DNA from 4 places in the Bradyrhizobium ottawaense genome. Region 4 is predicted to be linked to each of the others. Evidence: riboswitches for the same ligand, from Rfam matches in the RefSeq annotation. Region 4 holds a riboswitch; each other region holds the start of a gene.

The links. Region 4 has a riboswitch for cobalamin ahead of CIT37_RS26695 (DUF1636 family protein). Riboswitches for the same ligand answer to the same signal wherever they lie in the genome.
Region 1: linked by a shared signal. The riboswitch ahead of CIT37_RS19855 (TonB-dependent receptor) and the one ahead of CIT37_RS26695 (DUF1636 family protein) in region 4 are both predicted to bind cobalamin.
Region 2: linked by a shared signal. The riboswitch ahead of metE (5-methyltetrahydropteroyltriglutamate--homocysteine S-methyltransferase) and the one ahead of CIT37_RS26695 (DUF1636 family protein) in region 4 are both predicted to bind cobalamin.
Region 3: linked by a shared signal. The riboswitch ahead of CIT37_RS35385 (hypothetical protein) and the one ahead of CIT37_RS26695 (DUF1636 family protein) in region 4 are both predicted to bind cobalamin.

Annotation. Positions count from the first base shown of each region.
Region 1 is NZ_CP029425.2:4,146,338-4,154,056, reverse strand. It holds gene CIT37_RS19860 (hypothetical protein) at 1,075-1,656, opposite strand; gene CIT37_RS19855 (TonB-dependent receptor) at 1,720-3,948, opposite strand; cobalamin riboswitch at 4,063-4,276, opposite strand; gene CIT37_RS19850 (hypothetical protein) at 4,320-4,583, opposite strand; gene CIT37_RS19845 (hypothetical protein) at 4,696-4,905, opposite strand; gene CIT37_RS19840 (hypothetical protein) at 5,044-5,334, opposite strand; gene CIT37_RS19835 (adenylate/guanylate cyclase domain-containing protein) at 5,344-7,080, opposite strand; gene CIT37_RS19830 (transglycosylase SLT domain-containing protein) at 7,398-7,719, shown strand, end outside.
Region 2 is NZ_CP029425.2:7,013,497-7,021,215, forward strand. It holds gene CIT37_RS33040 (hypothetical protein) at 599-721, opposite strand; gene CIT37_RS33045 (hypothetical protein) at 879-1,085, opposite strand; gene metE (5-methyltetrahydropteroyltriglutamate--homocysteine S-methyltransferase) at 3,129-5,474, opposite strand; cobalamin riboswitch at 5,576-5,777, opposite strand; gene CIT37_RS33055 (nodulate formation efficiency C protein) at 6,786-7,511, shown strand.
Region 3 is NZ_CP029425.2:7,559,613-7,567,331, reverse strand. It holds gene CIT37_RS35410 (glycoside hydrolase family 12 protein) at 124-930, shown strand; partial or broken gene CIT37_RS35405 (IS21 family transposase) at 1,012-1,190, shown strand; partial or broken gene CIT37_RS35400 (hypothetical protein) at 1,254-1,325, shown strand; partial or broken gene CIT37_RS35395 (IS110 family transposase) at 1,386-1,676, shown strand; gene CIT37_RS35390 (class I SAM-dependent methyltransferase) at 1,870-3,285, shown strand; gene CIT37_RS35385 (hypothetical protein) at 3,687-4,133, opposite strand; cobalamin riboswitch at 4,510-4,711, opposite strand; gene CIT37_RS35380 (transposase) at 4,949-5,071, opposite strand; gene CIT37_RS35375 (hypothetical protein) at 5,472-6,569, shown strand; gene CIT37_RS35370 (P-loop NTPase fold protein) at 6,490-7,719, shown strand, end outside.
Region 4 is NZ_CP029425.2:5,577,833-5,585,551, forward strand. It holds gene cobG (precorrin-3B synthase) at 1-829, opposite strand, end outside; gene cobN (cobaltochelatase subunit CobN) at 826-4,074, opposite strand; gene cobW (cobalamin biosynthesis protein CobW) at 4,074-5,108, opposite strand; gene CIT37_RS26695 (DUF1636 family protein) at 5,105-5,479, opposite strand; cobalamin riboswitch at 5,574-5,793, opposite strand; gene cobO (cob(I)yrinic acid a,c-diamide adenosyltransferase) at 5,834-6,469, shown strand; gene CIT37_RS26705 (cobyric acid synthase) at 6,475-7,719, shown strand, end outside.

The sequences.
Region 1 (7,719 bases), 1.4 Mb from region 4:
GTTACCGGGAAGACACGGGTTGGATTACTGCAATACCCTCAGGAAGATGACGATCCACAACTTCAGATTTTGTGGCACGCACACTGCGCCCAACTCCTCCTCGGCGACCAGGCGTGCGAAAGTGAGTCGGTGTGCCCTTCCGCTCGTTGGCTACTCCCTCCCGTATCCCGGACAAGTCGCAACGCGCGAGCGTTGCGGCGCAGAGCCGGGACCCAGAAACCACAGATAGCGCTCGCGGAGACATGGGCCCCGGCTCTGCAGCGCACCGGACGATGCTTTCGCATCGCCGGGGCGCTGCGCTGCGTCCGGGGCACGAGACGAGAGTTTGACGTAGGCTCTCTCCTCCTCGGCAATGACGGAGTATGAGGTGGCGGCACTCCTCCAACCTGCATTTAAATCGTAGACACGTCTTCGCGTCCTCGCGGCGGATTTCGCCCGAGCTTTGCTTCAACTCTCCACCCTCCAATCCAAGAGGGCGCAGGGAAGGCCGGGTGCTGGCTCGCACCCGCGGTCCGCTGCGCGAAATGCACACGCAGAAAGAACCGCACAGCAGCATACAGGTGGTGCCGATCACTCGGCCTTCCCTGCGCAGTGGCTGGACGGCTTATGCCGTGATCTCCCGGGAGCCGACCATTCCTTCTGGCCTCCCTCGCCGTTCGAATTGACGATGCCGTCCACCCGGTTGGGCTCGCGCACATCTTCGAACAGTTTGACCGTAGCAACGACGGCCAGGACCACACGGTTTTGCCGTACGCGCGGCCCGCCATTTCGTCGCAGTTTTTCCTGGCCCTGTCGACGAAGCCGGAAACTTACAGACGAGACGAAGCCTGACAGCGCCGCTCGTCGCACGAAGCCTCGGGCTCACAGGGACTACCCGCCCTGCCCGCGCCTCTCGTGCCGACGCTGCCGCGTCCACCGCAAGCCCGGCTCGCGATGCGTGACGACACATGATCGCCCCTCTTGGTGAGCCGGGATGGACCACACATACGCCGAAACCGAATTTCGGTAAAGTGGAATATTTTCAGCGACGCGGATTGACAGAGGGCGACACAGGCTACGGCCACGAGCGGCCGCTCAGGCCGACATCGCACGCTTGCGTCCGGCCGGGTCGACCAGACGGACGATCTCGCAGACGGCGACGAGGCCGGCGAGCCAGACGGCGCAGGTCAGGGCGATGCGCGTCACGATGGCGGCGGTGAAGGCGCCCTCGCCGCCGAGGAACGGCGTCGCGGCGAGCAGCGCGATCTCGTAAATCCCGTAGGCGGCGATGAGCGTGATCGCCAGCGCCAACGGCGTGCGGCCCTGCGGCAGCAGGCCGAGCACCACCGACGAGGCCGCGGTCGCCAGAAGCGCAGCCGCGCCGATGACAAAGCCCCAGGCAATCGTGCTGGCATCAACGGGATAATGCAGCACGCCGAAACCGATGATCTGGTTGACGAGCCAGGCGCCGGTGACGACGAGCAGCGCCGGACGCTGCGGCAGCATCGCCGCGGCAATGACGGCGAAGGCCGCGAACGGCGTGGCGCACGCGAACGCAAAGCTTGCGAGCGCGCATGACGCCGTCAGCAGCGCAAAGCAGAACATCGGCGCAAGGCGCGGCGCGACCGGGTGAAGCCGGAAGCGATCGTCACCAGACGGCAGGATGCCGAGAGCCATGGTTGAATCTCCTTCTCTTCGAATTCTAGTCCGTTTGAGGGCGTGTGACGGCCCTGGCGAAAATCAGAACGTTGCGCCGGCCTTGAGCAGATAGGTGCGGCCGGGCAGCGGATAGGCACTGAAGCGGCCGTCCGTGAAGGTGCTCGCGATGGCGTAGTCGTAGTAGAGCGCGTTCAGCACATTGTTGACGCTGAGGGACCAGAAGTAGCGCTCAACCTGGCCGCTGAGCTTGAGATCGATCGTGCCGTTGGCGGGGATCGGCTTCTGGGTGCCCGCCTGGTCGTTGTCCATGCGACGCTCGCTCCAGAAGCGCGCGGTGGCATCGAGCACCACGTAATTCTGCCAGATGTTCCAGGTGACACCCGCACTCGCCGTGTAGCGCGAGACCAGCGGCACGTCGTTGCCGGCCCAGATGCCTTCGCGGAAGACCGCACTTGTATAGGCCACGCCGGAGCGCAGCAGCAGGGCGTCGTTGACGCGATAGGACAGACTGGTCTCAGAGCCGTAGCGGCGGGTCGGATCAAGATTTGTGTTGTAGAACAGGACCGGATTGAAATGGACCTCGTTGGTGAGATCCATCAGATAGAGACTGCTCTGCAGCTGCAACCCGCCGCCCTTGATGCGAACACCGCCCTCGATGTCCTGCGAGGTCTGGGTCTTGAGCTGGAACGTTTGCGGGATCGCAGCGAAGGTCAAGGGATCGAACGAAGGCCCTGAGGACAGGCGCTCGTCGACATCAGGCGTGCGGAACGCGCGCGCTACGCGGCCGAACAGCGAGACCTGGTCGTTCAGACGATGCTCGGCGCCGAGATGCAGCGCATATTGGGTCTCGTTGCTCGTCAGCGGCAACGCGCCGATGTCGGCGTTGAACGGAGCTGCCGGGTCGAAATTGTCGCGTGCCGCAAGACTGACGTTCTGCACCCGCGCGCCGTAGGAGATGTCTGTCGTGGGGGCGATTCCCAATGTGTGCTGGAAATAACCCGCAACGGTCCGCTGCCTGAGGTCGTAATTGTGCCAGGGGGCGAGCCCCTGCCCGGCGCCGCGGTTCTGCTCAAAGCTCGCATCGTAATAGTCGATGCCAGTCAGAAGCTGCGACGGCATGCCGAGCAGCAGGCTCTTCACGCTGAGCCGCGGCGTGATCGACCATGTCGTCAGATGGGAACCGACATAGGTCGACGAGAAGAAGGCCGGAACCGGCGTCGGGCTGGAAAAGAATGCACTCTGCTGCTTCTTGTCGCGCACGCCGCCGTCGACGATGAGATCGACGCCGCTGATCAGGGTCTTGGTGAAACCCGCAGTCGCGCCAAAACCCTGCTGGTTGGCGTAGTTGAACAGCGTGCTGGTCCCTCGCCGGTTGGCCCTGAGCTCGTCGAGGCCGATCGAGGGATCGACGGTGCGGCCGCCCGGCAGTCGCAGCTCCTGATTATCACCGGTAACCGTGAGAAAAGCAGTCAGGCCTGGCGTGGTGTAATTGAGATTGCCGACGCCATTCTGCTGGGAATAGCGGTTGTTGTCGCGATAGCCATCGGTCCTGACCGTATTGCCGTAGAACGAGGTCGACCACCGACCGGAATTGAGCGAGGTCGACACGTTGCCGAGCCTGGTGTTGAACGAGCCGAAGCCGGCCTCGATGCGCGCGGTCACGGGCGGTCCGCCGACGCCGTTTTTGGTGACGATGTTGATCACACCGCCGACCGCGTTGTCGCCATAGAGCACCGCGCCGGAATTGCCGCGCGTCACCTCGATGCGCTCGATGGAATTGAGCGGGATGGTGGAGAGATCCACCTGCGCCATGTCGACGTCGTTCAGCCGCCGGCCGTTGACCAGCACCAGCGTGTTGGCAGTGGCAAAGGCGCCGAAGCCACGCAGGTCCACGCTGGTCTTGGCGCCGATCTGGCCGCCATAGAACGTCGTGATCTGGGCCCCCGGCGTTTGCGTCGCAATGATCTCGGCGAGCGTCTGCGATGGCGAATGCGCGATATCGGCTGCCGTGATGACGGTCGTCGCGGCCCCGACGATGCCGCCGCTGCCGGCGGCAGCCTCACCGCCGGAGCCGGATGAGCCGGCGCCATTGCCTGCCGGCGCGACATTCGTCCTCACCCCCGCCTCGCCATCGCCGATCGCCCTGGCGCGCGTTCGGTTCTGATCGTCGGACCTGGTCACCTCGATCGGCGGCAATTGCTCGGCAAGCGCCTGCTGGGCGAAGGCGGAGGACGGATCGAGCGAATGCAGGGAAACGGATGCGAGCAGGCCGGCGGCAAAGCGCCTGGCGGCAGAGACGAGACGGGACACAATGGTAACCTCGGTATGACGTCAGTGGCACGTCACAGCGAACGAGGTTTCACGGCAGAGCGATGGATTGCTCCGGTGAAGCTAATGTCTGTACTCCCCGACCGACATCTTCGCGTGTGACCACGGCTGACGGCAGGTCTCCTGGCTCGCGGGTCGTGACCTTGCGTCGCCTTCCCAGGACCGAGTTTCCCAGTGGCATGAGACGAAAGATTCACCGCTTACAGTTGCGGGGGCAGCCGTGGCGTTGAGATAATCCCGGCGTTGGGACAATCCCGCACCACATTCCCTTTTGATCTCCATGAGGAGAACCGTCGCCGATCATTTACGAGCCGTTCGCCCCGCGAGTCAATCGACCGTTGGGTGCCGGCCGCTCAGGTCCGCCCGCGCACACGTTGCGCCTGGGCCCAGGCGACAGCGACATCGCGGGGCGGAACATCGACGCGCTTGATCGGGGTCAATTCGCCGGAGGCCGAGACGATCGCGGTCTCCTCGCGCCGGCAACGCGTGCAGACGAAGCGGACCTCGTGCGGGGACGCCGTCCAGCTCGACCGCTTCACGTTGGCTGCCATCGGCCAGGCATCGCAATGCGAGCACGACACCAGAAACCGGCCGGGATCGAGCATACCCATTTCCATCGGACTCCGCGTCCTGCCCACTTGCTTCAATGATTGACCCATGTGAATCGTTCCGGTGCCCAGGCACCGCCCATTCCACGGGTTGCATTCCTACAAGGCAGAGGCGGTGCGCTCAGCGCGCGCCCTTGAGGGTGCAGGAGGTCGTGCAGGTGACCGTGGTGCCGCGATCGCACGATTTGCAGGCATTGACGCACTGGTTCATGTCGCGGGGATTGTAGCTGTAGTTCCGCATCGGGCAGGTCGGCGTCGAGCCGGTGATATCCTGCTCCTGGTCGCAGGCCGCCGTCATGAGCGCGAATATGATCACGGCAACGAGGCGCATGTGATTGCCCTGTCAAGCATGGCAAATGACACTCGCGAGGTGCGCTGCATTGCAGCGAACCCCGGCCTTTCCACCACGAGCGATCGCTCGCGAGGTCAAGGATGCGCGCCAAACCTTAAGATCGGATTGCAGCCGGCGTCAGGCAGCAGCCTTGGTCGCGATCGCCTGCCGCATGTCCACCGCCAGCTGACGGTATTGCTCCGAGAGTTTCAGATAGAACTCGCGCTTGGTGCTGTCGGTGGCGAGCTTGGCGATCAGCTCACATTCGGCGGTGAGCGTCTCGAACCGTTCCAGCCTGTCCTGAAGTTCCGTCATCGGCGTGTCCCCGTCAAACGCCTCAAGGACATCCAACCTAAGCCCGGGAAATAGGTCACGGCGAACATCGTTATCGAGCAGAAACGTTTTTTCCGACAGGGCGAGCTGGCGCAACAAAAACGGCTATTTCTGCTCCAGCCGCCAGGCGCCGTCCCACCCCTCTTCCGGCGGCTTGGCCTCGAGCTGCGCGATGCGGCCGAGCATCGTGCGCGAGGGGCCGTCGCCGGGGACGGCTTCGAGCGCGGCGTTGAAGGCGGCGCGCGCCTCGTCGAAGCGGCGGGCCCGATAGGCGGCGAGCGCTTCGGCATAATGCGTGCGCAGGCTGTCCTGCGCGCCGGTGAGTGCGCCCGCCCGCGCCATCACCTCGAAGATCGGCTGCGGCGCGCTCTGGCCCGCGACCGCCAGACGATCGATCTCGCGCAATTCGAGCCGCGCTCCGATCGCGTCAGCAGTTGCCTGCGAGATCAGGATGCGGGTTCCGTAGACCTTGTTGACGGCCTCCAGCCGCGAGGCCAGGTTCACGGCGTCGCCCATCACGGTGAAGCTCATCATCAGCTCGGAGCCGATGCTGCCGGTCAGGACCTCGCCGGTGGCGATGCCGATCCGCAGGTCACACGGCGCCGGCATGGCGCGGATGCCGAGCAGGTCGGGCAGCTGCTTCTGCAGCGCGGGCACCTGGTCGACCATCTCGGTTGCGGCGATGCCGGCCAGGAGCGCCTGCTCGTCTTCCTCGATGAAGGGCGGGCCCCAATAGGACATGATGGCGTCGCCGATATATTTGTCGATGATGCCGCGATTACCCCTGATCGGTCCGGACATCACCGTGAAATAGTGGTTCATCACCCTGACGAGGCCGCGCGGGGTCATGCCCTCGCTCATCGAGGTGAAGCCGCTCATGTCGCAGAACATGATGGTCATGACCCGGCGCTCGCCGTCGATCGCGACCTCGGGCCGGTCGATCAGCCCCTGCACCACCTTGGGATCGATGTAGCGGCCAAAGGTCTCGCGGATGCGCTCGTTGTGCCTGAGCTGCTCGGTCATGCGGTTGAAAGCCGCGGCGAGCTCGCCGATCTCGTCCTGCGTGGAGACGGTGATGGTCTTGTCGAAGCGGCCGGCCTCGACCTCGCGGGTGCCGGCGAGCAGCAGCCGCACCGGGCGCGTGATGCCGCTGGACACCAGGAGCGCAAAGGCAAAGCCGACGATCGCCGCGAGCAACGTCACGATGCCAGAGACGATGATCGCTTGGTGCTGATGGCCGATCACCTGCGACGTGCTGGCGAAGACCTGCTTGAGCATGTCGGCCCGGATCGCATCGATCTTCTGGTTGAACTGGTCGCGCAGCGCGTCGATATGCTCGAGCGTGATCCGCGCTTCCGCCATCTGCTGTGCGTCGATCTGGTTGAGGAGTTTCGCGTGGCTCTCCTTCTGATCGCGGCGCAGCTCGCCGACGGCGGTCTCGATGCGGGTCTCGATCCGTGCCAGCGCGGCGTTGTCGGACGGCGTGCGAGGGTCGTCTATGATCGCGTTGATCAGCTTGCGCGCGCGCTCGGCCTCCTCCTCGATCTTGCGGTCGGCGTCCTCGAACTCGCGAAGGCGCGCCGCATAGGCCTCCTCGTCCGAGGACGCCTGCATCTTCGTCATGATCATCCGCCGCAGCGCCACCGATCGCTCCAGCGAGCGGATGTTGACGCGCGCGAGATCGCCATAGGCCGGGATGTAGCGGTTGGTCAGCTCGTCGAGCAGGACGCCGACCTGGCTCGACATCACCATCGACAGGATCGAGGTGACCAGCATCAGGACGATCAATCCGAGGGCGATACCGACGATCTTGCGCCTGATCGACTGGTTGAAAATCGGCATAGCTGCAGGGACAAAGGCCAAAGGGACGGAGCAAGGGAACTCCATACACCGGATCTTGCTGCGGGAACACGCGCAATCTGGTTCCTCCTGGCGCCCAGGACCATGGCCGGTCGTCGCGCGAGCCCGGATCGTTAACAAAGGTTAAAGGAACTGCCCCCCAGCGGAAGTTCCCTCGTCACATCCGTATTTTGCCGCATTGTTGCGACAGCGTGAGGAATGCGAAACGATGCCGTGGCATTGTTCTCGATGTCGTTGATTCTCAAGCCGCATGTCGTCGCGGACCTTGGTTTGTAGTGGTTTCGCAGGGGGACCATGGGATGAACCAGTGCCTACGCTCGCTCGCGTGTCTCGTTGCCGTGGCCGCAATGGCCCTCCTCCCCACCGAGCTGGCGGCGAAGAGCAGCCACAAATCGTCTGCGCCGAAAAAGTCGCATGAGGCGAAAGCCGGCAAGCAGCGACATACCGTGGCCAAGTCCCGTCACGGCAAGCATGCCGAGGCCAAGCGCAAGTCGAAGAAGACCGGCGACGAGCCATCAGAGAAACCGGCCGCCCCGCCCCTCACCGGCGACCTCGCCGCGCTGAAGGATGCGATCGACCTCGCGCGCAAGGGCAAGACGGATGACGCGAGCGCGGCGCGCG
Region 2 (7,719 bases), 1.4 Mb from region 4:
CAAAAGCTCCCGTCCTGATACGGGAAGACGGTCACGTGCACAATGGTGCCGCCAGATGTGAGCGTGTGCACGTCCCGACTTACGGCGCACGGAGAGGGCACCCGACAATGTCCACTTCAAACGAGGCGGAGAGTCTATCTAGGTGGCCACTCCGAGCGGATCTTAAGATTGCCATAAAAGAATAGATCGAAAGAGAGTTCGCGATCGTGAGCCGCATAATTGGTGGCCGTACCCGCTACGACTTCCTTCAATCTCGACCACTCATCGTACGAATTCAAGGTCACGCTTACCTCCTAGCAGCGAGATCGTCTGTTCTCTACCCACTGGGATGATCCCGCTTTGGCCGGCTGGTCAGATGCGCTCTACACCATTGCCGGATAGGTGCTCTACACCACGAATTCAACCTATCTGCCCTGAGGTTCGCCACGGCGGATAACGTATTTGCCGTCCCTTCGGGATTCCATATACGGCTGCCGGCGGCGTAGCGCAAATTGTACAATTGGAACGCTTGCCACAGTAAGGCTACCGCACGGAGTGGCAGCGGGCGGAAGTAAGGCTGATCCGGAGCACCGCTGCCAAGGTTCGAAGTGGACGCCGGTCACTGTAAAAGGGCAAAGTCTCGTCCGATCGAAACGCGGACGCCGGACACAATGTCGTAGGCATGCTCGACGAACACGTCGTCGCGCCCGACGCCATAGCCGCCCATGCAGATGAATGCCATGACTGGCGAGGACGCCGGTGAATGTCACGGGCGTGAACTGAGAGCATTGGCCGGTGTTGAAGACCTTAAACTTCCGTGGGGGAAAGTGCGACGCCCTTGCTAACTCAGGAGAGCTCGTCCTCACGGAATGCTCGAAAGGCGATGTGGACGGATTGGCTCATGCAGGCGGTGTTCGAAGCTCCAAAACATCGGCGAAGATTGTCCAATCGCGGACTCGCCTTTGCCGGCAGAAATCGGTCTCCGCCTGCTGAGCTGCAGCACTCAGCGAGGCGGCATCGACCTTAAATGCTGCCTGGCACGCACGATGCTCGCCGCCGGCATCGTCGCAAACGATCTTCATAAACCGGACGCTAAATGAAGGCATGCCCCTCTCTTCGTGTGGTTTGCTTATCCACTATTCTGCCATTCGCGCGGGGAGTATTTGATTTGCCTCAAGGAGCATCCCAAGAGGTCTGTCCGATCCTCCGAAGATAGGCCGAAAGTCCGCCGTGAACTTTACGAGCTGTCCGCGATAGTCTTGTGAACGACTGCCGCAAGTGCAGGCTTATCGCGGGCTGATTTCTGCCATGCGCCGGCGGGCTACGCGCGCAAGCGATCGCTGGGCAATGACGCCGAGAACCCCGAACTTGCATCGGCGGTCCACCTGAAGACGCGATTGCAGAAGCCGATCATTACACTTGTCCTAGCCCACGTTTCGATAAGCCCGGTCCAGGACTTCAGCGCCAGAGCTTAAGGTCAGGATCAGCGCCGGCAAGGCTACCGAATGAAAGGCGAAGCATCAATGACCATCGGCGTGCACGGAGCAATGGCGAAAATGTTGTCTTAGCCATGGGCGTGAGTTGCGCCTCAAATCAAGGCGCTGGTCTGTTGCAGAGAACGCGAGGCGCTCGCTGAAGCGCGAGTTCGGAGCATGTCGACAGGCGTCTGCGGCTGGTAGCGGTCACGAGCCACCGATCCCGGACGCGCACAACTTTTTGACAAGCATCAATGCTGCAGCGGCTGCCTCTGATAGAAGTGGTCTTCTAGTAAGGTCAGACGCACGGCAGACAGAAATGCTTGACGCCCATGATGCTTTCATGCCCGGGTACCCGCGGCCGTTCCTAGGACTGCTGCCAGACGCAGCCGCAGCCGCGCGGCGAGCCAATGACCGGCCACATGATAAATTGCGCCGACTTGCGATGGCATCTACTTTATCGGCCTGCGGGACGGCCCTGCTATGCGCTCAGAGCGAAGCTACGCCCATCTAAATGCGCGCGTGAGGAAGGCCACCCACACACAACCAACACGATGACGCCGGAGGACAAGGAGATGTGTCTCACCAACAAAGGACGTGACATGACAGACGGCCGGACCATTTACCCTGCCCGGGCCGGATTACTGGAGCTGCAGTCCAGTAAAACTGGTGCAGCACATCTACAAATATCAATGGCCGAGGCCTTGAGCTGATCCAAATCAATTCGACAAAAGCTCAGATGTCGTTTCCTGGCGCAGATCCAAATATTTCAGTTCGCGAGCGGATCATGTTCCGTCACAACAGCGCAAAGCCGATATCCCTCCGCCGCGGCTGACGCGATCGAGACGCGGGTCGTCCGAACGATATCGGCGTCGGCCTGTCCGCGCAGAACCCAAGCGATGTGCGCAGTGTTAACAAGGTATCTGAATTTGTCACCCCGCAGCTATGAACACCGGCCAGGATCTAATGATCTGACATGGGAGCAGCTTGGAAAGGCGCCGCCCTTCGATCAGGATCTGGAGATTGCCGTGATCGAGGGTAATTCAATTCACCGGGTGGTCTTTCCTTGCCGCCGGATCTTCGGCGGATGGATCAACGCGAATACCGGAGAGCAAATCGCGGTGCGGCCGACGCATTGGCGTATGTGGCCCGGATAGCGCCGTTATCCCAAATGGATTGGTGTGAGTTGGGGTACGGACTGCCTTCGCCGTCCTCTCTTCTGAAACTATCTCGTGGATCGAATGAGGGAGCCTGACGGCATCTCCGAGCGGACCGAATCCGCGCCGAGTGCCTTGCGGTGTCCGTCAAGCATTAGTTTTCTCATTGCTGTCGCGGCCGTTGCCAACGTGCCCATGAGCGACAAATCTCGGCGTAAATTTCCAAATCTCAACCTATACGGCCGCGTACCACGGCATGATTAGCTGCAATACACTTCTGCTTACATGGGTTGCAGATTTTCGGCGAATGTTGTCGCCGTGATCGAGCAGCCGGCAATTCTACCCCGGCCAACGAAACTAGCGCAACGCGTCACCGTCTTTTCTCCGAGACCGTACCTTCCCCGGTCCACGAAGTGGACCGGGCATCATGTCGGCGGCAATGGTAGCCTCGATATTGTGGAAAGCGCAAATCACCACAACCGAATTAGCTTTGTTGAGAACAGACCGGAGCTCGGGATCAACCGATTTGCGGATCGGATGCAGCGCGCAGTTCGCGCGCGGCAGCGACCATGTTGGTGAGCGCCGGCCGAACCTCCTCCCATTTGCGCGTTTTTAGGCCGCAGTCCGGATTGACCCAAAGCTGCGAATCCTGCAAACGCGTCCGAGCTAGCACCATCAGCTCCTTCATTTCGCCCGTCTCGGGGACGCGTGGAGAGTGAATGTCGTACACGCCCGGTCCGATTTGATTTGGATATTCGTACTTCCTGAACGCATCCAGTAGCTCCATTTTCGATCGCGACGTCTCGATTGAAATGACATCCGCATCCATTGCAGCGATCGCACCGATGATGTCGTTAAACTCTGAGTAGCACATATGTGTATGGATTTGCGTTTGATCGGTAACGCCCGATGAGCAGAGGCGGAAGCAATCTCCGGCCCAATCGAGATATGCCTTCCAGTCCGACCGGCGCAATGGCAATCCTTCGCGGAGTGCAGCTTCGTCGATCTGTATTATGGCTGCACCGGCATTCTCGAGATCGCGGACTTCATCGCGCATCGCGAGCGCAAGCTGACGGCAGACCTCGCTTCTAGGAATATCATCGCGAACAAACGACCAGTTCAGGATCGTCACCGGTCCGGTCAACATCGCCTTCATCGGCTTACCAGTTAGTGATTGCGCGTAGCGCCACCATTCCACGGTGATCGGCTTCGGCCGCACTACATCGCCAAACAGGATCGGGGGCCTAACGCAGCGCGAACCATAGGACTGAACCCATCCGTTCCTTGTAAATGCGAAGCCGGCGAGTTGCTCGCTGAAGTACTGCACCATGTCATTACGCTCGAATTCGCCATGCACGAGGACGTCAAGACCGATGTCCTCCTGCCAACGTACGGCGCGGGCTATCTCCTCTTTGAGGAACCTGTCGTATTGCTCCTCGCTCATCGCACCTCGCGCATGCGCCGCGCGAGCATTTCGCACCGCTGCGGTCTGCGGAAACGATCCTATCGTCGTGGTAGGAAAAGCCGGCAGTCCAAAGCGTTCCCTTTGGATCTCGGAACGACGGGCAAACGGGGTGGCGCGCTGGCGCATCGTCTGATCGATCGCCCTCATTCGGACAGCGACGTTGGCATTATGGATCTTCGGCGAGGTCCGGCGGGCAGTCGCGGCGCATTCCGACTCGGCAAGAGCTAGCCCAACATTCTGGTCGCCTGCGAGTACCCGCGCCAGGATCGCAAGCTCACGCATCTTCTGAACCGAGAAAGCAAGCCAGCTCTTGACGTCGGACGCGAGCCCGGTCTCGAGTTCAACATCGACCGGCACGTGAAGCAGCGAGCAGGACGGAGCGAGCTGTACACGGTGCCTGCCAAGCTTCGCAATCGAGGGCTTCAGCCGCTGACGGAGCGACGGCAAGTTCGACCGCCACACATTGCGGCCGTCGATGACACCGAGCGACATGACGAGATCACTTCGGCCGTCAGCAATGATCTGATCCAATAGTTCTGGCGCTCGAACCAAATCGACGTGCAGACCGGAAATTGGCAGGCTCAAGGCAGTATCCAGATTGTCGCCTAGGGCGCCGAAATAGCTCGCAAGCATGATCTTGATAGCGGGTCCCTCCTTTGCGAACCGGTTATAGGCGTGCAGCAACGATTGTCGCGCCGCCTCATCCAGATCAAGGACCAGGCAGGGCTCATCAAACTGAACCCAACTTGCCCCTCGTTTGGCTAATTCATGCAGAAGGTCGATATAGACAGGTATCAGATCATCGAGGAGAGAGAGGGGCTGGAACGCGCTATCGGTACTCTTGCCGAGCTTTAAAAATGTGACCGGCCCGATCAGGACAGGGCGGGTCTGAAAGCCAAGAGCCCTGGCTTCCTCATACTCTTCGACGGGTTTGCGAGAGCACAGTCTGAACGCCTGTCCCCGGTAAAACTCGGGAACCATGTAGTGGTAGTTGGTATCGAACCACTTGGTCATTTCCTGCGCGGGCACGCCAGATCCCCGCGTACTCTGGTCGCAACTCGCATCCTGATCGCCGCATTGCGATCCGCGGGCCATGGCGAAGTACGTCTGGAGCGAAACGGATTCTCCGCTCGAGGCGTAGATCTCCGGGATGGCGCCAACCATGACACTTGTATCAAGCACCTGATCATACAGCGAGAAGTCGTTTGACGGAATGATCGTGACGCCGAGCGATTTTTGACGAGCCCAGTTCGCTGCGCGTAGGCCGGATGCGTCTTCGTACAACTGCTGTTCACTAATCTTTCCAGACCAGTAGCTTTCTAGAGCGAGCTTGAGCTCACGCCTTGGGCCGATGCGTGGCGTTCCGAGCGTAGCAACTGGAAGAGAGAGAGGAGACATCGCGTTAACCCCTGTTGGGGACAAAGGCCATGGCGGACGCAGGCAGGAGAAGTCGCGCGTGCGACGGCTGCTTGGCGTACCACCGAGACACCCCGCCCGTGGACCAATATATTGTCGGGGCCGGTCTCCTGGCTTGCTGGTCATCGCTGCTGTCCGGCCTTCCCGAAGCCGTGCAGGCTTCAGTGACATCGTTGGACAGCGGCTCGCCACTTACAGTTGCGGGGGCAGCGCCGGCATTTGCACCGGCTTCCCTCTTAGCTCCGGATCAATGGGAACCGGAGAACCTCGACGACTTGGATTATCGGCACGAGAACTCTTCCGTCAACCTCTCAGATTATGTGCAAGCTAATCTGCGACATCTGCTAGCCGAATGACCGTGCATCTCTGTGACTTACCACCATCCAGAAACATTCTCTAATCAGAGATGTCATAATCAGACATATCCTTCTCAGATACCGGAATAGCATCCGGAGCTGCCTTGAGGCGGAGCCGCACGCTAGATCGATGAAAGGGACAGAAGCAGCCTTCCGGCGGGAGTACCGACGTTTCTATCAGAATGCTTTCGATGCGGCCTTGCGATTTCCAGAGTTTCGCCCAGCACCTCGGCTAGCCAGCTATTCTCTCAACTAAAGGATCTGCAGCGAATAGGCCAAGGCACGTGGCGGAATTTAGCAACATACGAGGCGAGGGGTTGATTTGCGTGCCACCCAGACTTCAAAGCCGGGATCAAGCCGGCTTGGTGCCGCTGGCAATCATGCAGCTCGAACGCCGGCGGCACGATAGCGAACCACACAGCTCAATAGCGGCAAACGCACTTCCGTCCATCAGGCATCCGGCATCGAGGCGTTCAACTCTTCTGCTAAATATCCGGTGCGGGACAAGGATGCACAAGCTGCGGCGGATACACTGAATAGGAACACCGAAAACGTGCAAAGGTCAGAAAGTCGACAAGAGCGACACAAACTCTGTGAAAATTTCCGCCTATTGCCTGGCACGAAGAATGCAGACCCTCGGCATGCCCAGTCTCCTCCTGCTGGGCAGGTCCAGCTCAGCCAACTGACGCAGTCGCTGTCGGGGAAGTTAGCTGCGCATGACATACAGGGAGCGCCTGATCGCGCGGGACAGCCAGCGGGTGCCACGTCGCATCCCGTAAACTTCTTGCGATGGCTCATAGCAGGTTCGAGGTTGCCTGCTTTACAAGATGTTTGGATGAAACGCGATAGGCCGAGGGTTATGAAGAGAATGTCTGGAAGACCCGCGCTATGGCTTTGCTTGGTCGGATTTTTAATCTGCCTCGCCTGGCCGGCTGCCATGAGCAATAATATTCGGGCCAGCGACAGCCCCCTTGTCGAACGATTGAAGTCAACTTGGCGAGCGCAAGATGGTGAGACGATAGAACAAATTATCTCCAATGTCTCGAAGGTGGCACAGTTCGTGCCTCAAATGTGGGGCGTTATTGAACTTGGCCAAAACGACTTTATTTTCGTTTCGTGGACCAGACACCGGGACAACAAATCGGACGAACAGTACGTTATCACCTGGAAGATCGCCCTCGACGGCACGTTTGAACTTGCGTCGACTTATGCGAAGCCGATGGAATTGGGCTGGCGCGCCCTGGCGCTCTCCCTGATCGCCAGTGAAGTCGCAGATGGCGAAAGGGACGCAAATCTTCGCTTTCTGCATGATCCGGCCAACTTCAACTTCGTGGCCACCCCGCAAGGCCGGCTCGGCGATCTTCTGCGGCAGGGCCGCTGTACTATCATTGAACCAGTTGGAGTGGACTACTTACCGAAGCGGAATGGCAAACCGGCCGAGACGGGTGACGTGTGGCGCGTTCTGCTCTTGGTGAATTGTAGTATCCAAGGACCACGTTATTTTGCACACAACGGGGTCATCACTTTCGAAAAGAGAGAAGGACAGGATTGGGAGCCACAATCCTCCTTTGCCAAGCGCATCGCGAAATTTGCCCCTGGCTCCTGGTTCCAACGCACCGAGCCAAATGAAGAGGAAGACTTAGGAGAGCGAAGGCCCGAGTAAACTGCCGCAGAGCAACATCGCGCCGCAGTTCCTCCATGGCCCAGTGCCTCGGACCGACTGCAAGACATACGCGCTCGGCACTTGCTTTGTTTTAGCTTCCGCAACGGTCCGGGTGCCTTTCTCGCAGCAGTCCGGCCCGTCGCAAGAAGGTCGGCCGCGCGATTGCGTTTGTTCCGCCTAGTGTCAGCGGCGCGCACGAGCTTGCGAG
Region 3 (7,719 bases), 2.0 Mb from region 4:
CTTCTCGAAAGCCAACCTTCCTAGCATTCAAGCCCGGTCTCTAGATGCCGATGCCGCCCATGCTGAACTAGGGGGCCCGCTAGTGGATCTGCAGGAGATTTTGTTATCAGAAAGGAGAGCTTTATGGATTCCAATCGGATAAGCGGTGCCGGCGCGCAAGGGTCTCCAACGGGTTACGTCCGGACACAGGAGGATCATGATCTATTTAGGCAGGCCGCGAATGAAGCCCGGTCATTATCATCTGCCGGGCCTGTGTCGGCACAGACGCCGATTTGGCGTTCGAGCGCTCCATACGGAAGCTTTTCACGCGATGGCTACTCTTGGAACAACGACGTATGGGGCCCGCACCCTGGGCCTCAGACGATTTCGGTGAGTGCAGCCAACCGGTGGAGCGTGTGGTCGAACCAGCCCAATACTCCTGGCATCAAGAGCTATCCGCACGTGGCTTTCAATATCGGGAAACCGCTCAGCTCAATCAACACTCTGAGCTCGAGCTTCAATCAGGAAGTTCCCACTGGCGGCGCCTGGGATGTCGCCTACGATATCTGGGACAGCTCAGACCGACATGAGATAATGCTCTGGACAAACTACACCGGAAACTCGGACGGGAGCGGCAACGTTAAGCCCATTTCATATCATTATGCCCCTTCCGGTGCGGCGATTCCGGTCTACAGCAATGTCAATGTAGGCGGGGCGACTTGGAACGTGTTTGAAGGCGAAGGCTCCGATGGTCACAAGGTCATCTCATTGCTGCGCACTTCGAAGACCAACAGCGGGACAGTGGACATCAAGAGTATCCTGCAGTGGATCAAGTCGAAGGGGTACTTTGGCGACATAAACGTCGGTAGCGTCCAATACGGCGTCGAGATTACCTCGTCCCCGGGGGGAAAGAACTTCAATTTCAACAACTGGTCCGTGACTTCGAAGTGAAGTCCGCGCGGGCGGTAAGGTGAGCTGCGCTATGCCAATGAGCCACGCTGACTGACGGCCTTGGCTTGCCGCTCACATCCCGACCGCCACGATCCCGGCCTCAACCGAACCTATGCCGAGATGGCAAGCCATTACGGCACGGCCATCTCGCAGCCCGGCCGCGGCGCCCAAAAGATAAGGCAAAGGTCGAAGTTGCGGTGCAAGTCGCGCAGCGATGGATTTTGGCGCGGCTGCGCAACCAACGCTTCTTTTCGTTGGCGTGACCTGCCACTGAGCATTTCCTCCAGAAGGATTCAGAGTCCGCCCCGAAGAAGGACGGACAGATGAAGCGAGCAAGGTTCACGGAAGAGCAGATTATCGCAGTGTCGAAGGCGCATGAGGCCGGGGCGAAGACGGCCGACCTAGCTCGCAAGCACGGGGTCTCCGAAGCGACGATCTACAATTGGAAGGCCAGCTCGCAATGGTTGGCACGCAAGATCGCCGCGATGGGGCATACCGTCCGCATTATTCCGGCTCAATTCGTCAAGCCTTATGTAAAGTCCAACAAAAGTGACATCATCGATGCCGCAGCGATCGCGGAAGCAGTGACGCGACCAACAATGCGCTTCGTCGAAATACGGTCGCCCGAACACATTGACCTGCAAGCGCTGCATCGTGTTCGCGATAGGATGATTTCGCAACGGACGTGCCTCATAAATCAGATGCGCGCTTTTTGCCTTGAATATGGGATCGCTACTCGACTCGGGAAGCGTCCGAGGGAGGGTGTTTCCTCCCTTCGGCCATCACCTTATCCGTTGACCGTCGGCTACTTTTCTGACTCAATCAAGCCGTTTATGGACCGGTCTTAACAACCTCGGGGGCGGCATGGATTCGATCCTTCGCGTTCTGATGCCCTTCTTCGGGCCGAAGAACTATTCTGAGATGCTCTAGAAGAACGCTTTGGCGGATTTCTGGCTGACCTTAGCCTGCTCGTTCCTGGTGAGGTACGATCCTTGGATTAACGGTCTTTTCTTGCGAGTTGAGCATCTGCCCGGCGTCAAGGAATTCGCCACGGCTATTAAAGCTCCTGAGGTGAACGTGGGCGGCTTCGCGCTTGCTTTGCTGGTGCTCATCTTCAGCAGGGTCACCCGATTCCATGATCGGATTTCGGACATATTTAAGATCAGGGCGAGGTTCGACCGCGCTAACATCCTTCTCCCTCTGGCTGTCATGTCGGGTGCGCAGATGTCGGCCCGTCAGGTGGCAAATCTCAAACGCGACCGCCATCCCCTCGTGAGAGCGACGTTCTACAAATACGCGTCCAGCCGAAGCGAACATCCGCTCGTCGACAAGCACGACATCGAAAGCGCATTGGAGGCTTGGCACATATTGGGTTGCCTTGGAGTGGCTCTTCATACTCACAGGCTTCGCGGTCTTATCCGCCTTCGCCAGGGCAGCTTGGTTTCTGATCATTTTTTGGACCGCCTCGATGGCCGCGCTTCTATTTATGCATCTTCGGTATGGATTGCTGGAACGAAGGGCGGATCCCCAGATCCAACAGATAGCCGGGAATGCCGAGGCAAGTGCAGGCAACCGCCAAGCATTCACAGAGGCGGCCATCTGATGTGGTACAAGATCGGGAAGGATATCATCGTCCGGAGCGAAAACGCAGCCAAGCCGGAAACACAGAGTTGGGCCTATCTTAAGAAGCTGATCTCGCGTCTCGAGCCAATTCATTCCAGCTTCGACTTTGGCTGCGGCAAACTGCGTTACGAACGGGCAATAGCCAAAACCACCGGCGAACTTGCGTTGGTGGATTCGGAAGTGCAGCTTTCAAGGGGTCAAATGATCCGCGGTCGTTCGACCACCATCCGCGATTACGTCGGCAAATCAAATCACGTCCACGCCCTCACCGTGGGTCAGTTTGCCTCCCATGACCGGAGATACGACCGCGGCTTCTGCATAAACGTTCTTTCTGTGATCCCATCGGCAAGCGTGAGACTTGGCATCGTTCAACTGATGAGAGCTAAGCTAAAGCCAAACGGCACTTGCTTGTTTGTGACGCTCTATCGCAATTCTGATTTTACAAGGATGCAGAATCTCCCGAATTGTCAACCATACGGCAACGGCTTCCTCATGGACTCGCTTAGGGGCCATTCCTTCTACGGCCTCATCCCGCCGGACGATCTCGCCGGATTGGTTAAGCGTGCAGGCTTCTCGGTCGAGTCGATCGTGCTGGATGAAGGCTCCGCATACCTGTGGGCCCGAACTCCGGACGGGCGACCTGGACCGATCAATTTCGAAATCCGTGAAACTGCGGAGAACTTTCAGATTCGATCTCAGCCAAGCGTGAGCAACCGCAGCTCGGCAAGGTAGACCAGGCCGGCAGAGACGGCGCTTGGATCCTGAGCAGCAGCCGCGGGGGCTCAAGTCACATCGACGACCTGTCCCGCTTAGGTTCGTCTGCTTCCGATAGTCGGCGATCTGCTGTCTGTAGTGGCCGATGCTCGGCGCATCCGGAGCCACGTCGCTCTTCCAATCGACGACCGCGTCGATGGCGCCGGCCTCGTCGAACGCGATCGCGTCAACCTGTCCGGAGAGCAGGACCTTGCCGCCTTCGTGAGTCTGGCTTCCGAACAACGGGAGCTCGGGGGCGAGACGCGGTCGCGGCGTCACGACGTCCGGAAGAGCGAGCGTCCGCAGCACCGTGGCGGTCAGTTCGACGGCGCTGATGCCCATCTTCGGATCCTCCGCCGGTTCGTGCCCCATCTGCCGGATCAGTTCCGCAGCCCGCGTTTCAAGTCCGCCCTGGCGTCGCAGGCTTCTCCGGTCAGCACCTCCTCGATTAGCTTGTGAAGGATGGTGCCACGCGTCGAACTTCTGAGAACGGCAGCAGGCTCCGCAGCGCCGGTTTCCGGAATTTCCCCGCTTTCGATCTTCGCTTCTGGCTCGTCCACCTGATCAAGTTCGCTCCGGCTCGGGCGACGCCAGATCACGGTCTTGCGCACATCGAAGATAGCGGTCGCCTCGGCGGCGAAGGTCTCGCGGGTCTGCCCGTTCTCTAGCGGCGTGACGTTCCTTTCCTTCGCGGTGCCGACGTCGTTCGGGTTGATCGCCGGGAGACCAGCCAGGCCCAAATCGACGAGCTTTGCCCAGCACTTGTCCGACAGGTCGGCGGAGTGCCTAGGCAGGATCAGCAGGTCGCGCGCCCGGGTCGCGGCCACGTACCAGAGGCGTACGCGCTCGCGCCGCTGCTGCTGCCGCGGTGACGGTGTTGCCCCACGGATTGGCCGAGGAGACAATCACGGATTGAGCAGTTGCGGAGGCTGTGCGGACGCCGATCCCGCTGCGGCGATCGAGGCCAGCACGATTCCTAGCGTCAATGCTGACCCGGACAGCCAGCGCTGTTTGAGCAGGATTGAAGTTGACGCCGAAACTCGCGCCGGCACGGCTACTACGTTTGAAATGAAAACGGTGATGACCACGGGCGAAACAAAAAGCCGTCACGCACATTCGCCGTGAGCGGCAGCCGTTCGCCCCGAATGCGGCAGATCTCGATCGGCTTTGCAACGTCTTGGAGCACCCCGCCCCTGCGTCAGTCCATGACCACGACCGGCAGCAAGGTTTCCTGGCTCGCGGGTTGACGCCTCCGACCACCTTCCCAGGTTCGAACGAACGAACCCAATGGCCCAACTGTCGTCGGCTCGCCGCTTACAGTTGCGGGGGCAGCTTCGGCCTTGTCCGTGAGGACGCACCGTATTCCCTTGATACGCCTTTCGGCGCTACCGATAACCAGACTGAAGGCCCCTCATAACCGAGTCAAGCAAGGGGCGTGAATCGAGTGCTGAGTGACACAACATGTGACAGTTTAGCCCGTCCTATTCGTGAGAGTGCGTTTTTCTAGTCCGATTGATGTGGCCGCACATCTGCTCTGACGAGGCGCACAGGATTGCCTTCGGCTTTTCACCGCCTGACGACCCGTACTTTGCAACGCGCTTGAGGGATAAGTTGGGCGAACGGGGGGCGGACGCCCCGCCGGTCAAGGACTGAGCGGCAGCAGCGCGCCGGGCAAGCCGCGGATCAGGTCGGCTTCGGGACATGCCGCGGCGAACGCAAGGCGAATGCGGCTCGTGGTCTCGACCACACGGGCAGCGAGTTTCAAGAGACTCCGCCTCGACGGCATTTGCGATGTTCGTTTCGATCTTCTCTAGCAAGATCGACCTGATCTGAGGATCGAGGGGCGACTCCGACGTCGAAAGCCCAGCCAAATGTCCCAGCTCTTTGATGCGGCCGTGATGGCCGGCTCGGGTGCCGTTTACATGTCTCAACCGTTCGCACAGTGTATCGAAGCCGGCTTGTCCGCCTATGATCGCCCTGCCTGTCGTGCTGAGCATGTCCGGTGTTAGCCCTGCGAGGTACTTCACGCTGACCCTGAACCGCGCGTCGCGATCTGCAAGGCAGAACGCCATTGCGACGATGGCGTCGAACAGCGCGGAATTCGAGAGGTCATGGTACTCCGCGGGGAGAAGCTTGCGCGCAGCCTGCTTACGGCTAGGGTCAGGGTGAACGAGACCAACCACGAAGTCGAAGGCTTCTTCGTCGGGAATCTCGACGAGAGATTGCTCGAAATCGCGCAAGTCGACGGTCGGAAGGAGCAGATGCGCCAACAGCTTCAGGCCGAACGGCAGCAATTGCTCCAGCAACTTGCTGGATCGGCGGGAGATGTCCGGCGCGCGGAGGATGAGGCACGGCTGTTCGAAGCCATGTTCGCGCAATTCCAGGCCATCCGCGACTCTGGCCTGACCTGCTTTGGATGCGGCGAGGAATTGGCTGCTTTCGATCGCAAGCTGGCGGAAATCGGCAAAAATATCGAAGACGCCAAGCGGAATCGCGATCCCAAGCTCGTTGCCGATCTGGAGCGCCTAGCCGCGGAGGTCAAGACGGCAAACCGGCTCAAGACCGAGACACAGGATGCGTCGACCCGGGCACACAGCGCGAAAGACAGGGCCGAGGGCGCGTATGAAGACTACATGAAGAACAATCGTGAAGTCCTGGCGGTGGCACGTCGCGCCCGCGCGCGCCAGCTGCTGGACGGATTCCCGCAATCGAGGGAGATGAGCGACTACCGGTCGAAGGTGGCCGAAATGGCGGCTCAGTCCTTGTCGGACCGCATCGCTGGGCTGACGGCGGACCGTGAAAACCGTTCTACCAACCGGCGCTCCACCCTGATGAGGGAAATGACGGGCGCCGTGAACAAGCACGGGCAGGACTTCTATCTCGTGCCGCCGTTCACCGCCGAGGAGGCGACGCCGTCGGCCGTCGAGCAGTGGGCGGTCGCCGAAAAGGACCGATTGGATGGGCATGAATTGGTCCAGTACGCGGAGCAGTGTCGGAACGCTGAGACGGAGATGACCTCGGCATTCCGGGACGACCTTCTCCATCGGCTCGACGATGCCTTCACCGGCATCAAGTCCACCCTGAACGAGCTCAACCGCCACCTGAAGGACCGCCAGTTCCACGGGCGCGACTACTACTCGTTCAAGGCGCTCGAGGCCCCGACCCACGTCGCGCGCCGCCCTAATGGACGTCATTGCGGACAAGCTTGCGAACGAGGCCGAAAGCCGCGAGACAGCGCTCGAAAAGGTTGCCGCTCTTGCTAAGCGGGTGAAGTGGCTGCGGGTGGCGAAGCTCGCAACGACGTCGGCGGCTTCGATCTATTTCGGCGTTCCGCCGGTCGGGGCCGCCGGCGAGTTCTTCGAACTCGGCAGAAAGATGTGGAGCGAGGGCTTCGGGAAGAGCGATGCCGATGCGGCGAAGAAGGCCGTCGGCGATGCCGTCAAGGAAGGCGGCGAGCTTCTAAAACCGAAGGAGGAAACGTCTCCTCCGAAGGAAATTCAGGCTCTGCGCGACACGCTCGAGCAAACCCTTGAAGAACTCGGTATCACGCTTGTCGTGTTGATCGACGATCTCGACCGCTGCCTGCCCGAGACAACGATCTCGACGCTCGAAGCCATCCGCCTCTTCCTATTCCTCAAGAACACCGCCTTCGTCATCGCTGCGGACAACGACATGATCAAGCACGCAGTCCGCAAGCACTTCGCGGGCTTCGAAAATGACTTGATGGTAACGAACTACTTCGACAAGCTGATCCAGGTTCCGATCCGCGTGCCGCAACTCGGCACGCAGGAGGTCCGCGCATACATGATGCTGCTATTCGTGGACAACAGCGACCTGCCCGAGCCCGACAAGGAGAAGATTCGCGCCGCCGTGATCCGTCAACTGAAGAGCACTTGGCAGGGCAAGAAGGTGGACCGCGCGTTCGTCAACTCGCTTGACATCGGCTTACCGGGATCGCTGGTCGGACAACTCGACACTGCCGAGCGGCTGTCTTCGCTCATGACAACGGCGTCCGGAATTGTCGGCAATCCCCGCCTGATCAAGCGCTTCCTGAACGCGCTATCGATCCGCATGACCATCTCCAAGGCGCAGGGTGTGGGCGTGGATGAGGCGGTCCTCGCTAAGCTCCTTCTGTTCGAGCGCATCGGCGACGCCAAAGCCTATGCCGAGCTCGTCAAGAATGTGACGACGGACGCGGAAGGAAAGCCCGCGTTCCTGAAGGACTGGGAGGAGGCAGCGGCCGCCGGTCGCGACCTGGAGACGAAGGATCCGTGGACCGGCGACTTCGTGCGCGAATGGCTGGCGCTTTCGCCGCCGTTGCATGACGTCGATCTCCGCGGGGCTCTTTACGTCAGCCGCGAGCATGCGCCGCTGATCACTCCTGAAGATCGCCTGTCCTCCGACGGCGCCGAA
Region 4 (7,719 bases):
CGCGCTCGCCTTCGCTCAGCACCATCCGCCAGGGCGTCATGCGCAGCGCATGTCCACAACCGGCGAACTGATGCAGCGTCGTATGCAGCATCTGCCCGAACGCGACGCCGACCATCGCGCCTTGCGGATAGTGCCCGGGACGCGAGGCGGCCATCACGGGCGCGGGCTCGGTCTCGCCGCGCAGCGATTGAGGCAATGCCGCGCCGGACGCGATGTGGGCCGCCATGCGCCCTCGCCCGCCTGTCGCGCCGCCGGAGACCAGGAACCAGCTTGCGAGCGCGAGCGCCGTGCTCACGGCTTCTCCGCGTGCGACGGAGCGGCCCAGCTTTGCGCCATCGGCCCGCACCAGGAGACGGCCTGTGCGATCGCGCTCGATGCGGATGTCGGCGGAATCGCCGGCGAGCACGCGCGAGGTCCCGTCATCGATGGCGAAGCCGAATTTCGTTGGAAGCGCGAGCGAATTATCCTCGAGCGCTTCTTCCAGCTCGGCGGCAAGCGATTGTGTCGCGTCGCCAGCGCGCCAGAACGGCGTGACGAGGATGTTGCGACGGGCTTCCGTGGCCGGATCGGGATCGAGCAGCGCCAATCGTGCAAGGCCGTCGATCAACGGTCGATGGCCTGCTTCACTGACGCCCCTGATCTGCAGATTGGCGCGGCTCGTCACGTCGATCAGACCATTGCCGTGTTGCCCGGCGAGCTCGGCAAGTCCGGAAATTTGCGGTGCTTCCAGCCGTCCACCGAACGGACGCACGCGCACCACGAGCCCGTCGCCCGAGAGCATCGGGCGCAGCGCGCCGGGACACCAGCCCTTGACCGTGGCCGCGCTCATGAGGCCTCCCGCAGCGCCGCGGCGATCGAATTGCGGCGCGTTTGCCAAAGCGCCGCATCGTGCAGGCGCGCAAAACAGGTTTCCATCGCGGCGAGCGCCGACGGATTTTCACGCGCCATGAAAGCGCGGACGTCATCATTGCCGAGCGTTGCATCGTAGTAGAGATCGAACAGATGCGGCGGCACGGTGCCGGCGAGATGCGCGAAAGCGGCCATGTGCTCCAGCGTCGCGGTGATTTCGGCGGCGCCGCGAAAGCCGTGACGCATCATGCCGGCGATCCAGGCCGGATTCGCGGCACGCGCACGGACGACACGCGCGATTTCCTCGGTCAGGGTGCGCGCATGCGGCTGCTCGGGACGCGTCGTGTCGAGGTGATAGAGCGCCGGCCCTGCCGCGCCGAGATGCGCGGCCGCGGCCGCAACGCCGGCTTCATGCGCGGCATAGTCGGCCGCGAGCAGCAGATCGGTCTCCGGCAAGTCCTGGACATGGACAAAGCCATCGGCCGCAGCGAGGCGCTGTTCGATGCCGGCGCGATTCGGCTGCATCTCGCCGTCGGCCGAGAACGCCCAGGACGATGCCGCCAGCCAGGCTTCACCGGCTGCCTCGCGGGTCTCCGGCGTGAAGGCATCAGGGATCGCGGATAGGCCCACGCCGTATTGTCCGGGGCGCGGCGCGAACACGCGGGAGGCGCGGTGGCGGTACGGATTCTCATCGCCCTCGTCCTCGCGCGCCGCAAGCGCTTCGGAGGCGGCCTCGAACAATTGCGCAAGGCCTGCGAAGACGTCGCGGAACAGGCCGGACACGCGCAGCGTCACGTCGATGCGGGGGCGGCCGAGCTCGGCCGGCGCGATGATGTCGTAACCGGTGACGCGGCCGGAGGCGTGATCCCAGCGCGGCGAAAGGCCGGCCAGATGCAGCGCCATCGCGAACTCCTCGCCCGCAGTGCGCATCGTTGCCGAACCCCAGAGATCGACGACGAGCCCCTTCGGCCAGTCGCCGTGATCCTGCAGATGGCGGCGCAGCAGCTCTTCGGCGAGTTTTATCCCCTGCGCATGTGCCGACGGCGTCGGCACGGAGCGCGGATCGACCGCAAAGAGATTGCGCCCGGTCGGCAGCACGTCTTGACGGCCGCGATAGGGCGAGCCCGACGGTCCCGGCGCAACGCGCTGGCCGGCAAGCGCGGCGCGCAGCGCTCCGCGCTCCGCCTCGCCGCAGGCGCCGCGGCCGAATACGTGCAGGCCGTCCCCGAATTGGCTTTCCTTGAGATCGCAGACGAAGCGATCAATCCGCGGAATGGCTTCGGCGGGCGCGGCCGAGGCATCCAAACCGAGATCGTCTTCGAGGCCTGCCACGCGCGCCTCGTCGCGGATCGCGGCAATCAGCCGTTGGCGGCGCGCGGGATCGAGACCATCAGCGGTCGAATATTCGTCGAGAAGTCGTTCGAGCCGGCGCAGGGCCTCCGGCACCGAGGATGTTTCCAGCGGCGGCGGCAGATGGCCGATGGTGACGGCGCCAATGCGCCGTTTCGCCTGCGCGGCCTCGCCGGGATCGTTGACGATGAAGGGATAGATGATTGGGAGATCGCCGATCAGGGCTTCCGGCCAGCAGTGCGATGACAGCGCCACGGATTTTCCGGGCAGCCATTCCAACGTGCCATGTGCGCCCATATGCACGACGGCATCGCAGGCCTGCTGCCGGAGCCAGAGATAGAACGCGACATAACCGTGGCGCGGCGTGCGGGCGAGATCGTGATAATCAATATCGCGCGTGGTCGCATCGCCGCGTTCCGGCTGAACCGCGATGATCGACTTGCCGCAAGCGACGGCCGCGAATTGAAACACGCCGTCCTGGCAGCTCGGATCATCCTCCGGCGCGCCCCAGGCTTGCGCGAGATCATCCTGCAAGACTTGCGGCAGGCGCGAAAGCGCCGCGCGGTAATCGGCAACGTCCCAGGTCAGTTGCCGCTTGAGCAGCGTCTCGCCAAGGGTGTGGACCGGCGCAACATCGAAGCCGGCCTCCGCGAGATCCGACACCAGCGCCTCGACCGAAGCCAGCGCATCGAGACCGACCGCATGCGCGATCTGATGCGGCCGGCCCGGATAATTGGAGAGCACGAGCGCAATGCGCTTCTCGGCTGCTGGCTTCTCCGCGAGGCCCCGCCAAGCCGCGACGCGCGCGGCGACGGCCGTCACGCGCCCTTCATCGGCGCCGTGCGCAAGACGCGAAAATTGCAGATCGGGGTCACGCATCCCCGCCGATTTGAAGCTCACCACGCCCGCGAACAGGCGGCCATCGACCTCGGGCAGCACCACATGCATCGCAAGGTCGCCGGGCGACAGGCCGCGCAGCGAGTCCACCCAGTCCTCGCGCCGCGCGGTGGAGAGCGCGACCTGAAACACCGGGCAGGATGCGGCGTCGAATGGTGTCGTGCCGTCGTCGCCCATGGCCGAGAACGCCGTTGCATTGACGATCGCCGCCGGAGGATTTTGCGCAAGATACGCGCGCAGCCAATCCGCAACGCCCGCAGCCTTCAGCGACGTGACGAACGCGCCACAAGTGTCAAATCCCTTCTGACGCAACGTCGCGATCAGGGCATCGACCGGGCCGGTGTCGGCAGCGGTGAGATAGGAGCGATAGAACGTCACCAGCGCGCGCGGCCTGCCCTCGCCGCCCACCGGCGCAGCAATGACACCACGCGCGGGATCGTAGAACCCCATCTCGGGCGCGGTCGTCTCGCCGATAACTGGCCCGGCATAGAGGCCCGAGGCCAGCGCGAGCTGTGCAATCGCGGCCTGCGCCGCGACCGGGCCGCCGGTGTCGCAGAGCACCTTGAGCCGGCGCAGCGTCGAGACCGGCAAGGTCGAGTATGCATCGAGCCGCGTGTCGTCACGGCCATCGGCCGGTAGCACGGCCAGCACAATGCCACGGTCCTTCGCAAGCTGTTGCAGGGCCGCAAGCCCATACGGCCAGTAGGACTCCCCGCCGATCAACCGCACCAGAATGCCGCGCGCCTGCGACAGCGTGCGCTCGATATAGGTGTCGACCGACAGCGGATGACGCAGCTCAGCAAGGTTCGCGAGCCGCAGCGTCGGCAGGTTCTCGCGGCCACGCCGCCAGCCGGCTGCGAACGCCGCGAGATCCGAATCCGAATACGAGAGCACCACGAGATCGGCCGGGTCCTGGCCGATATCCCTTGGCGTCGCGGTCTCCTCCAGACCGCGGCTCTCGCGGAAGACGACGTGCATCAGATACCTAGTCCTGCCTTGATGGCGGCCTCGTCGATATCGCCGTGCTCGCCGATCACGACGAGCTTCGACCGCCTGTGACCGGCACCCCACGGCTTGTCGAACTGGTGGCGCACGCGCTCGCCGACGGCCTGCAGCAGCAACCGCATCGGCTTGCCCGCGACCGCGATGTAACCCTTGGCCCGCAGCACGTTCTGCTCGCGTGCCAGCTTCTGGACGGATGCGACCAGCGCATCGACGTCGGCGACTTCAGGAAGGTCGACCACGACGGAGGCGAAGTCATCGTGCTCGTGCTCCTCCTCGCCGTCATGATGCGAGGGGCGCGCGGCGAGATCGTTCTCGGCGGCGGCGCCGAGACCGAGGATGACGCGCGCATCGATCGCGCCGTCGGTCACGGGGAGCATCGGCACGCGGCGTGGCATCTCGGCAATAATCGCCGCCTTGGCCGCTTCAAGCCCCGCCGCGCCCGCAAGATCGGCCTTGGTCAGCAGCACGATATCGGCGCAGGCGATCTGATCCTCGAACACCTCCGACAGCGGCGTCTCGTGATCGAGATTTTGGTCTGCCGCCCGCTGCGCTTCGACGGCATCAGGATCCGGCGCAAAGCGGCCGGCGGCGACGGCCTCGGCATCGGCAAGTGCGATCACACCGTCGACGGTGATGCGCGAGCGGATCTCCGGCCAGTCGAACGCCTTCAGCAGCGGCTTCGGCAGCGCCAGGCCCGAGGTCTCGATCAGGATGTGATCGGGCCGCACGGGCCGCGCCAGCAGTTTTTCCATGGTCGGGATGAAATCGTCGGCGACCGTGCAGCAGATGCAGCCATTGGCGAGCTCGATGATGTTCTCCTCCGGGCAATTGGCATCGGCGCAGGATTTCAATATCTCGCCGTCGACGCCCTCACTGCCGAACTCGTTCACGAGCACCGCGAGCTTCTTGCCGCCGGCATTGCTGAGCAGATGCTGGATCAGCGTCGTCTTGCCGGAGCCGAGAAAACCGGTGACCACCGTCACAGGGACTTTTGCGAGCGAGTTCATTCGGCGGCCTCCGGCACGACGGCAATGGGGGGAATGCGGGCAAGCGATTGCTTGCGGAATATTTCCGGCCGGCTGCGCCAGGGCACGAGACCATCCGGCGCCGCCGCATAAGCCGCGGCGCCCGCGACCACATCCCGCGCATTCGCATCCGACAGGCGGCCATAGACATACGACCAGCGGCCGGGCGCGCTGAGCGCGACCGAGCAGCCCTGATTGCAGGCCGACAGGCATTCGACGGGAACCACATTGACGCCCTCGGGCACGCCGGCGTCGAGGATCGCCCCATGCAGGCGCTTGCCGGGCGTCGCCTCGCCCTCGCCAGGCGTCTCGCCGGCACGGCAGGTGATGCAGACGTGAAGTGTGACGGTCATCGCCTCTTCCAGATAACAGCGGGAGGCGATGAGGCACACGGACCATTCTTCAGAAGGCCCGTTTCCCCGTCGCGGAACACCCCGTCCGCCGGTCCAAAACTCGTCCGCGCTGGCAGGTCTCCCGGCTTGCGGAGCAGGGTTTTGCCCTTCGATCCCCGCCTTCCCGATTCCCGCGGGAATCAGTGGCTTCGGGCATCTCTCCGGTCACGGTCGCGGGGGCGGCTGCATTTTGGACCCAAATCTTGCCGATTCGGACCCTATCGCATTCCCTCTTCGCCTGTCATAGGACAGGAACCAACGCCGGGCCACCATTTGCCGGTGGCCGCCACTTGTCAAGCCGAAGGACCGGGACCGATGACGCCTGAACCGGATACAAAAACGGCCGAGGAAACCGACGCCCGCCACGCCACGAAAATGGCGAAGAAGAAGGCCGCCCGCGACAAGATCATGGCGACCAAGAGCGGCGAAAAGGGCCTCATCATCGTCCACACCGGCGCCGGCAAGGGCAAGTCCTCCTCGGCCTTCGGCATGATCGTCCGCTGCGTCGCCCATGGCTTCCCCTGTGCGGTCGTGCAGTTCATCAAGGGCGCCTGGGATACCGGCGAGCGACGCCTGCTCACCGGCCATTTCGGCGACCTCTGCCAGTTCCACGCCATGGGCGAAGGTTTTACCTGGGAGACGCAGGACCGCGCCCGCGACATCGCCGCCGCGCGCGCCGGCTGGGAGAAGGCCAAGGAGCTGATCCTCGATGAGAGCTTGCGCATGGTCGTGCTCGACGAGATCAACATCGCGCTGCGCTACGACTATCTCGACATCGCCGAGGTCGTCGAGTTTCTGACCACCTCGAAGCCGCCGATGACGCATGTCGTCCTCACCGGGCGCAACGCCAAGGACGAGCTGATCGAGATCGCCGATCTCGTCACCGAGATGACGCTGGTCAAGCATCCCTTCCGCTCCGGCATCAAGGCGCAGGCCGGCGTCGAGTTCTGAGTTCGATGGCGCGCGCATTGATGATCCAGGGGGCCGGCTCGGACGTGGGCAAGTCGCTCATCGTCGCAGGCCTTGCGCGTGCCTTCACGCGGCGCGGCCTGCGCGTGCTGCCGTTCAAGCCGCAGAACATGTCGAACAACGCCGCCGTCACCATCGATGGCGGCGAGATCGGCCGCGCCCAGGCGCTGCAGGCGCTGGCAGCAGGCGTCGAACCGCACACCGACATGAACCCCGTGCTGCTCAAGCCCGAGACCGATGTCGGCGCGCAGGTGATCGTCCACGGAAAGCGCATCGCGACTGCGCGCGCGCGTGACTACGCCGCGATGAAGCCCTCGCTGATGGGCGCGGTGCTGGAGAGCTTTGAGCGGCTGAAGGCACGCGCCGATCTAGTGCTGGTGGAAGGCGCCGGCAGTCCGGCCGAGGTGAATTTGCGTAAGGCCGACATCGCCAATATGGGTTTTGCGCGCAAGGCCGACGTGCCGGTCGTGCTGATCGGCGACATCGACCGCGGCGGCGTCATCGCCCAGCTCGTCGGCATCAAGACGGTGATCGACCCCGACGATGCCGCGATAATCCGGGGTTTTGTCATCAACAAGTTCCGCGGCGATCCCACCCTGTTCGACGACGGCTACAGGCTGATCGAGCAAAAGACCGCGTGGCGCGGCCTTGGCGTGCTGCCCTGGTTCGCCCGCGCCGGCGAGCTGCCGGCCGAGGATGCGCAGGGCCTCAGCGATGCGCGCAAGCCGGGCCAATGCAAGATCGCCTGCCTCGCGCTGTCGCGGATCGCCAATTTCGACGATCTCGATCCACTCAAGCTCGAGCCGGGCGTCGATCTCGTGATGGTACGCCCCGGCGAAGCCATCCCCGGCGATGTCCGCCTCGTCATCATCCCCGGCTCAAAGTCCACCCGCGGCGATCTCGCCTTCCTGCGCGCGCAAGGCTGGGACATCGATCTGCTCGCGCATCACCGCAGGGGTGGCTATGTGCTCGGCCTCTGCGGCGGCTATCAGATGCTGGGACGCAGCGTCGCGGACCCACAGGGAATTGAAGGTCCCGCGGGCGACACGGCGGGGCTCGGGCTGCTGGATGTGGACACGGTGATGAGTCCGCAGAAGACGCTGACGCGGGTTACGGCTGTGCATGCCGCTACGGATCAGCCGATCGAGGCGTACGAAATTCACATCGGCCGTACCGATGGGCCCGATCGTGCGCGCCCGTTTGCGACACTGAACGGCGAGACCGAAGGCGCG